Regions from separate parts of the Bacillus tuaregi genome, predicted to be linked through region 1. Evidence: riboswitches for the same ligand, from Rfam matches in the RefSeq annotation. Region 1 holds a riboswitch; each other region holds the start of a gene.
What was found. Region 1 has a riboswitch for S-adenosylmethionine ahead of BQ5321_RS03145 (methionine ABC transporter ATP-binding protein). Riboswitches for the same ligand answer to the same signal wherever they lie in the genome.

Region 1 (2,200 bases):
AATCGCAATGATTAAGGAAATGCCAATCATATAAATGGTCTGGAAAAATGCAGTGTTAATATCAGGAATGAGTTCGATTAAATGGTTGAAGTCAAATGCCATTCTGAATCACCTCCACCTGTGCGGTTCGTTTTTCAATAAAATGAAGCGCCTGATTGATTTCTTCTTTTTGACCATTCAGCTCCATGACAAAGATCCCAAGCGGTGCTTCACCGATATACTCAATTGAGCCGTGAAGAAAATTGCCATTCACATTAAACCGCTGCAGTGTATCCGAAATCACACTGTCACCGGCAACATCGCCTTTGAAGGTGACTTTTACAATGATGCCTTTACACTTTTGTAAAATAGCTTCTGGAATCTCAAAGGAAACTACACTTTTAATAAATTCCTTTGCCAGGTCTGTCTGTGGGTTAGAGAAAATATCATACACAGGACCTTCTTCGATAACCCTTCCCTTTTGCATAATGGCCACCCGGTGACAGATTTCCTTTACCACGTTCATCTCGTGAGTAATTAAGACAATCGTAATATTTAATTCTCGATTAATCTTCTTTAATAGCTCAAGGATGGACCTTGTTGTCGTTGGGTCCAACGCAGAGGTTGCTTCATCACATAATAGGACGGATGGGTTATTCGCCAGTGCCCTTGCAATGCCGACACGCTGCTTTTGACCGCCACTGAGCTGTGACGGATAGACATCCTTTTTGTCAGCAAGTCCAACCATTTCAAGCAGCTCTTCAACACGTCCATTGATTTGATTTGCTGGTGTTTTGGCTGCCTTTAAGGAAAATGCAATATTTTCAGAGACGGTTTTTTGACTGATTAAGTGAAAATGCTGGAAAATCATGCCGATCCTTAAACGCTGCTTACGTAAGCTATCGCTATTTAGCTTAGTCAGGTCAATTCCATTCACACTAATGATGCCTGACGACGGTCGCTCTAGTAGATTAATGCAGCGAAGCAACGAGCTTTTTCCGGCTCCAGAATAACCGACAATCCCATAGATTTCGCCTTTTTTTATGAAAAGGGACACGTTATCTACACCTTTGACAGGGCCGCTTTTCGTTTGATAAGTCTTTGAAAGATTTTGAATATTAATCATAGAATCCCCTCCTTTTTCAAAAGTCTATTAAACCAATTTATTTAGGTGGTTTTATAAGTGAACTAGCTCCTCGTTATTAGAAAATCCCTTTCTACTAAAAAATGCTTCTTTCAATTGAAAGAAGCATCGAAACTCGGTCTATCATTTCGACTTATCTTTCAGAATGAAAGTCATTCTGCAGGATTTGGCACCTTCCCATGTGGGGGTTGCCGGACGTCATAGGGCCTTGTCCCTCGGTCACTCTGGATAAGTTAGGTATTTAGTTATGATTAGTATAGTACTAATATTATAATCATCTGTCAATATATTAAATTCACTTTTTTAAGAAAATAATAAAAGTGGATGTTTAACTTCATTCAGCAATTGCTTTTTGTACCGAAAGCTTGCGACAGGTACAGAAGTCCTCCACTTCTATCAACCTGCATAACTTTAACAGAGTCAATTATATAAGTCTGTTCGTCTGTCCTGGAAAATTGGGATGGTGCGACGGACTTTTTCCACCTCTTGTAAATCGATCTCTGCATAGTAGATGGCCTCTTCTGTATGACCGCCAATTAGAATTTCCCCCCATGGAGCAATAACCATCGAATGACCGTTAAAGGCATTGTTCGGGTCTGACCCAACGCGGTTTACGGCGACAACATAGCATTGGTTTTCAATCGCACGAGCCTGTAACAATAACTGCCAATGGTCGATCCTTGGTGTCGGCCATTCAGCTGGAATAAACATTATGTTAGCACCATTCAAGACATGGGCACGAATCCATTCAGGAAAACGGAGGTCATAGCAAATGACACCACCACATGTCGTACCGTCTAACTCAAAGGTATTCATTGTTTGACCGGCATCCAAATAGACATGTTCATCCATTAGTTTAAATAGGTGGGCTTTGTCATATTCCGAAATGATCTGTCCGTCTCGGTCCGCAATATACATCGTATTATAGAATTTACCCTGTCTTTTTGTTGAAACCGACCCACCTACAATATTTACTCTATATTCCTTTGCCAGATTTGAGAAAAGAGTTTTTGTCCGTTCACCATTAGGATCTGCTAGTATGTCAAGCTGCTTTAGGGCATAGCCGGTGTTCCACAT
Region 2 (2,200 bases), 1.2 Mb from region 1:
ATTAGTGATTTAATGGATGAGCAGCTGAATGTTACATTAAGTTCGGAATGGTGGTGGATTGCTCAAATACTCTATCATTTGTATTCAACGGAGAAGGAAATAGCCCAATTTGTCTTACAGTCTCTGAAAACAATTAGTAAAAAGGTAGAGGAGAGGGACGTATCTTTCATTGAAGCTTGTAATGTAATAGCTAAAGCTGCCGAAGTGCCGCCTGAGGCATTCTTCAGTAAAAAGGAAATCACTCAGTTATTAGAAGCATCGAGGTTTCAATATACACAAGCTATTTTTAATGAAACACATAAAAGATCTTTAACAGAAAAGTCAGTTGAGCATCCAGGCTTTGGAGAGATTAGTTTAAAGAATATGCTAGATGTGATTTGGTTACACGAAGAACAGCATCTTCAGCAACTGAAAGAAATAAAGCAGCAATTAGTTAAGTGCCCTAATTAGTTAGCAATCTATTATCCATCTAATCTCCGTTACTTGAAATGGCCTATGGTACTCCCTATAAAAAAATCCGTTATTTATTGATGCCATGGCAACAGCTGTCTTGAATAGGAGCGATTAACTTAATCAATCCTTATAGAATATTACAGGGGTGAACTATATGGAGAAACAATCGATTCCTTCTTATCAACTATTTAATGAAGGTCATTTTTCAAAAAATATAATATTTAAAAGTAACCATAGCCAGGTATTTCTGTTAAATTTACTGCCGGGTCAAGAGATGCCTTCTCATTATCACATCGGTGCTGAATTATACTTACATGTCCTTCAAGGCAGCGGAACATTTAGTATCGATGGACATGAGCTTATCGTAAGTCAAAATGAGGTGATACATTGTGATGGAACCCAGAGATTAGGCTTTGCTAATACAGGAAATGAAAATGTATCTATCTTTGTAACGCTTAGTAAAATGAATCGCTAAAAATGGATGGATGAAAGAGTGAAAAGAGATTCGGATATATGCATGATTCTGTTAATTTTTTACTTGAAAATGAGCTAAGGACATGTTAACATCATTAACAATATAATAATTCAAAAAAATAAAATAGCGATAACTTCTTATCCAGAGCGGTGGAGGGACAGGCCCTATGAAACCCGGCAACCATTAAGGCGAATTCTTGCCTTGAACGGTGCTAATTCCTGCAAAGGCAGCAGCCTTTGAAAGATGAGAGGAATGTGTGTTAAACATACGAACCTCTCTTTTAAGCAAAGAGAGGTTTTTTGGATGTTAAGAAGCTATCGCTCGAAAAGGAGCGAACGAAAATGGAAAAAGCAGTATTTGGTGCAAGCGGGTTCTTTAGTCAACAAGCATTTCAGACAGCCTTACGAGGGGTTGAAAAGGTTTCAATCAATCACCCGAGCGGGACAAACTTAGACATAGTGGAAATATGGTTTAATCCATGGAAGGTATCCTACAAAGAGCTATTGGATTTATTTTTCGATCTACATGACCCTACGGCAAAAGAGGGACAGCCTGATGATAATCAATCATTGATTTTCTTCGCTGATCATCATCAGCTTGCATTGGCTAAACAAAAGAAATGTGAGCTGAAGCCGTTTTTTAAAGATCGTATTATTACACAAATTACTCCGTTTTGTGAACACACTCAATTCCATGCAGAGGCATAAAATAACAATTGTACGAAACCACAGAAAAAAACATCAGCTGAGAAATAGGAATTATTCATAATAAAACGGTGTGAAATTCAAGTTTCACACCGTTTTCGTTCGAATTAAAGAGTATTCACCTTTTGAATCAGCTGATCCCATTGTTGAAGGAAGTCCTCTGGTGTTAAGGGAGGACTGTAGAGATATCCCTGTATGTGCGTACACTGTTTCATTTGTAAAATATTCTTTTGTACCTGTGTTTCGACCCCTTCGGCAATGACCTCAAGCTGTAAATGCTGGGCCATCGAAATAATGGTTGAGACTATCGTATGATCCTGTTCATTCTCTGTGAGATCATGGATAAAGGATCGGTCAATTTTCAGACGGTCGATGGGGAGATGCTTTAAGTAATGCAACGAAGAATAACCTGTCCCAAAATCATCAATGGCAATTTTACAGCCTAAATTTTTTAGCTCCTGCATCGTTTTGGAGGCGTGCTCCATATTCATCATCATGCTTTCCGTAATTTCAAGCTCTAAAGCCTCTGGTGGTAATTCCGTTTCAAGCAGAATCCCCTTCACCGTAT
Region 3 (2,200 bases), 640 kb from region 1:
GTCCGATTGAATTTGGTGCAGATATTGTCGTTCATTCGGCAACCAAATGGTTATTAGGTAATGGAACGACAACAGGCGGAATTATCGTCGATGGTGGTAAATTTGATTGGAATTCACCGAAGTTCCCTGGCTTTACAGAGCCTGATGACAGCTATCACGGTCTTGTATATGCGGAAGCAGTTGGTGCTGCAGCTTATATTACAAAAGCACGTGTGCAACTTCTACGTGATATGGGACCTGCTTTAAGCCCGCAAAATGCTTTCTATTTCGTTCTTGGACTGGAAACATTGCATGTAAGAATGAAGGAGCATGTGGCGAATGCTGTAAAGGTAACCGAGTATTTAGAAAACCACCCTGGCGTCGACTGGGTTCTATACCCTGGTAGTGAAAGCAGTGCGGATAAAGCACTTGTGGAGAAATATTTACCAAAGGGCGCTGGCTCTATGATCGTTTTTGGCATCAAAGGCGGCAGAGAGGCTGGAGCAAAGCTCATTAACAATATTGAACTTTGGGCACATGTGGCGAATGTCGGTGATGCAAAGAGCCTGATCATTCATCCAGCTAGTACAACTCACCAGCAGCTTGACGCAGAAGGCTTGCAAGCAGCCGGTGTAACAGAGGATTTAATCCGTCTTTCTGTTGGAATTGAAAATGTTGAGGATTTAATTGATGATTTAGAGCAGGCTATTCAAAAGGCAACTGGAGAGACTTCACGATAAGCGGTAAGGACGAATTAGATTAAACTATTATTATAGTAGAATATGAATATTTGTTGACACCCTTTTCTATCCATGATACGATATCACTCGTAATTGTCAGAGAAATTGATATCTTTGAACTTAATATACAGGTTTGCTCTTATCAAGAGAGGTGGAGGGATGTGCCCGATGAAACCCGGCAACCGTCAATTGCTAATGGTCAATTGACACGGTGCCAATTCACACAAAGCGCTTGAGCTTTGATAGATGAGAGAAAGGTAGCAACAGCCTAGTGCCTTTCTGCTCATATGCGGAAAGGCATTTATTTGTATAAAAGCTAATGATTAACCTAATTTCTGTTAAGCAGAATGGGATATTCTATGGATAGTAAAGGGGTGAAATCACGATGATTTCAATCAAGAATGTAAAAAAAATATTCTCTACAAGGCAAGGCAATGTGACAGCCGTTACAGATGTTAATCTTGAAATTAAAGAAGGCGAAATATTTGGTGTCATTGGCTATAGTGGTGCCGGAAAAAGTACACTCATTAGAATGCTGAATGGTCTGGAGCTCCCTTCTGACGGAACGGTTACGGTCGCAGATAAACAGGTATCACATATAAAAGGGGCTAAGCTGAGAGAAGCCCGCCAAGAAATCAGCATGATTTTCCAGCATTTTAATCTTTTATGGTCGAGAACGGTAAGAGAAAATATCTCCTTCCCGCTTGAAATTGCCGGGGTTTCGAAGCAAAAGCGTATGAAAAGAGTCGATGAGCTGATTCAGCTTGTTGGACTTCAAGGCAGAGAGGATTCCTATCCGTCACAGCTAAGCGGTGGTCAAAAGCAAAGGGTTGGGATTGCAAGAGCACTTGCTAACAATCCAAAGGTATTATTATGTGATGAAGCGACATCAGCGCTTGATCCAGAAACAACAGATCAAATTTTGGAGCTGTTGGTTGATATTAACAAAAGACTTGGATTAACGATTGTCCTAATCACCCATGAGATGCATGTCATTCGAAAGATTTGTCATCGTGTTGCCGTCATGGATGCAGGGAAAGTGGTAGAAATGGGCACAGTATTAGAGGTCTTTAAAAATCCGCAGCAGGCCATTACGAAGCGCTTTGTTCAGCAGGTGACAGAGCCTGAGGAGACAAAAGCAACCATTGATCATTTGCTTTCAGAGTATCATTCCGGAAGAGTGGTTCAGCTTACCTTTATTGGTGATGGTGCTGAAAAGCCATTAATCACCAATTTAATCCGGCATTTTGAGATTACGATTAATATTCTTCAGGGGAAAATCTCGCAAACACAAAATGGGGCCTATGGGACCTTGTTTATCCACCTTGATGGGGAAAATAGCGAAATTGAAAAAGCCATTGAGTATATCGATACACAGCAGGTTGGCTTGGAGGTGATGCCGAATGCTTAATCAATGGTTCCCAAATGTGAACTGGGAAAAAATGTGGGAAGCGACAAATGAAACCTTATATATGACAGGG
Region 4 (2,200 bases), 2.5 Mb from region 1:
TAAATCCTTGATAAGATCTTCGACGTTTTCAATGCCTACTGAGAACCGTAATAAACGATTATCAACGCCTGTTTCGATACGAACCTCTTCAGGGATGTCGGCATGTTTTTGAGTAGTAGGGTAGGTGATAAAGCTTTCCACTCCGCCAAGGCTTTCTGCAAAACAAATTAAGTTTAATTTTTGTAGAAAAGGGTTTACCCACTTTTCACTTTGGATACGAAATGATAGCATCCCGCCATGACCTGGATATAGAACATCTGTTATGCTATCGTGCTCTTTTAAAAATTCGACAATGGCTTTGGCGTTTTTCTCATGACGTTCCATTCGTAATGCAAGAGTTTTCATCCCGCGCATTAACAGCCATGAATCAAACGGACTTAACACTGCGCCTACAGTATTATGATATTTAGCAATGGCATCACAAAGCTCGATTCCTTTGGCAACAATTAAGCCTGCGAGAACATCATTATGACCGCCTAGATATTTTGTTGCGCTATGAATAACAATATCTGCTCCGAGCGCAATTGGCTGTTGTAGGATAGGTGTATAAAATGTATTATCAACAATCAATAAAATATTGTGTTTTTTGGCAATCCGGGCAGCTTCAGAAATATCCGTTTGTTCCATAAGAGGGTTTGTCGGAGTTTCAATAAAGATCGCTTTTGTTTGAGGTGTGATTTCTTTTTCAATATTATGAACGTCACTAGTGTTGGTATAACGACATCGCAGCCCCCACTTTTTAAAGCCTTCCTCAAGGATGCGATAGGTACCGCCATATAAATCTTTCGAAACAACCCACTCGTCTCCAGCTTGAAACAGTGAAAGAATGGTTAAAATAGCCGCCATTCCGGAGCTACATGCATAGCCGCGGTCCCCGCCCTCTAAATCTGCTATCGCTTCTTCTAAAACTTGTCTCGTAGGATTGGCTGTTCGACTATAATCAAATCCGGTTGACTGACCGATGCCAGCATGACGATAGGCAGTTGAAAAATAAACAGGTGCACTAACGGTACCAGTAGTTTCTTCACTTCTATTGCCAATTTGCGCTAACTTTGTATCTGTTTTATACATGTGATTACACTCCTTATTCTTCAGAAAAGGGGGAATGCTTTATCTTCCCAATCGCCTTTCTATGCTGATTTTTCTTATTAGTGTACTTGGTTTAGAAGGCTGTATGAACCAACATTAAAAAAAGTCTTCTTAAAGAAGAAGACTTTAGTTTAAACATAAACATGACTTCTTCTTATCTTTCAAGTTTATTCGTAAACTTGCTGGATTTAGCACCTTTTCAATGCTTAACATTGAAGGTTGCTGAGGTGTCCCTGGGCCATCCCCTCTACCTCTCTTGATAAGAAAATATGATTAATTTCTTAAACTTTACTACAATAGAATAAAACTTGCAATTCTTTTTTTATAAAAATAGAGATTATTTATATTGTTAAGATAAATAAGAATAATAGAATTAGCTTAGTCATATTATTGATGACTATATTTTTATTATGTAAACTAAATAAGTAAGTCAATTGTTGAAATAAGTTCATAAAATTCGATTAATTTATCGGGAATAGCCTTTATAATAGGAGTTAAAGGAGGAATTAACACATGATAGAACAAAGTACTCATTGTCATCACCGCTATAATAATATCGAAGAAAATCTAGCCTATTCAGAGCAGGATGGAATTGAATTGTCTGTCAGAAAAGGTGTAACGAACAAATGGTTACTCTATCTTCATGTTGACTCTCCACTCGTACCGATGGAATTAAGAGATTCCTCCGCATTGGAAAGCAGAACACAGCTTTATTTCCATTTAGTTGATGAGCTATAAACCGGGTTATACCCGGTTTTTTTAAGCAATAGATAAAAGCAACAAGTAAGAGCAAAGGAGGTATCCTTTGCTCTTACTTGTTAATTTATAATGGGTTTTAAGCCACGTTTTTTTATTTCTCCCTGTAATACTCTAATCCAATCTTTATCATTACCTGACTTCAATGCATCACGATACGAGACAATTAACTGTTCATTACTCATAATTTTCATTGTGCATACCTCCAAGGTAAAGGATAGAATATTCAATATTATTCTATTTTAAAGATTTTATGAAATTTTTCATAGTCCATTTTAAAAAAATTCATAAAATTTTCATGGTAAATGGAAGTGATGCTTAACAAAATGTCCACATAAATAAATCGGGTGCTGAT

Region 2: linked by a shared signal. The riboswitch ahead of BQ5321_RS08820 (peptide-methionine (S)-S-oxide reductase) and the one ahead of BQ5321_RS03145 (methionine ABC transporter ATP-binding protein) in region 1 are both predicted to bind S-adenosylmethionine.
Region 3: linked by a shared signal. The riboswitch ahead of BQ5321_RS06045 (methionine ABC transporter ATP-binding protein) and the one ahead of BQ5321_RS03145 (methionine ABC transporter ATP-binding protein) in region 1 are both predicted to bind S-adenosylmethionine.
Region 4: linked by a shared signal. The riboswitch ahead of BQ5321_RS14840 (methionine biosynthesis PLP-dependent protein) and the one ahead of BQ5321_RS03145 (methionine ABC transporter ATP-binding protein) in region 1 are both predicted to bind S-adenosylmethionine.

The regions. Positions count from the first base shown of each region.
Region 1 is NZ_LT629731.1:162,910-165,109, forward strand. Features, by position in the region: gene BQ5321_RS03140 (methionine ABC transporter permease) at 1-102, opposite strand, end outside; gene BQ5321_RS03145 (methionine ABC transporter ATP-binding protein) at 92-1,105, opposite strand; SAM riboswitch class I at 1,254-1,358, opposite strand; gene BQ5321_RS03150 (carbon-nitrogen family hydrolase) at 1,544-2,200, opposite strand, start outside.
Region 2 is NZ_LT629731.1:1,378,366-1,380,565, forward strand. Features, by position in the region: gene BQ5321_RS08810 (DinB family protein) at 1-450, shown strand, start outside; gene BQ5321_RS08815 (cupin domain-containing protein) at 608-928, shown strand; SAM riboswitch class I at 1,063-1,178, shown strand; gene BQ5321_RS08820 (peptide-methionine (S)-S-oxide reductase) at 1,270-1,635, shown strand; gene BQ5321_RS08825 (EAL domain-containing protein) at 1,740-2,200, opposite strand, start outside.
Region 3 is NZ_LT629731.1:801,745-803,944, forward strand. Features, by position in the region: gene BQ5321_RS06040 (O-acetylhomoserine aminocarboxypropyltransferase/cysteine synthase family protein) at 1-719, shown strand, start outside; SAM riboswitch class I at 856-972, shown strand; gene BQ5321_RS06045 (methionine ABC transporter ATP-binding protein) at 1,105-2,130, shown strand; gene BQ5321_RS06050 (methionine ABC transporter permease) at 2,123-2,200, shown strand, end outside.
Region 4 is NZ_LT629731.1:2,613,402-2,615,601, reverse strand. Features, by position in the region: gene BQ5321_RS14840 (methionine biosynthesis PLP-dependent protein) at 1-1,071, opposite strand, end outside; SAM riboswitch class I at 1,241-1,355, opposite strand; gene BQ5321_RS14835 (hypothetical protein) at 1,603-1,827, shown strand; gene sda (sporulation histidine kinase inhibitor Sda) at 1,908-2,039, opposite strand.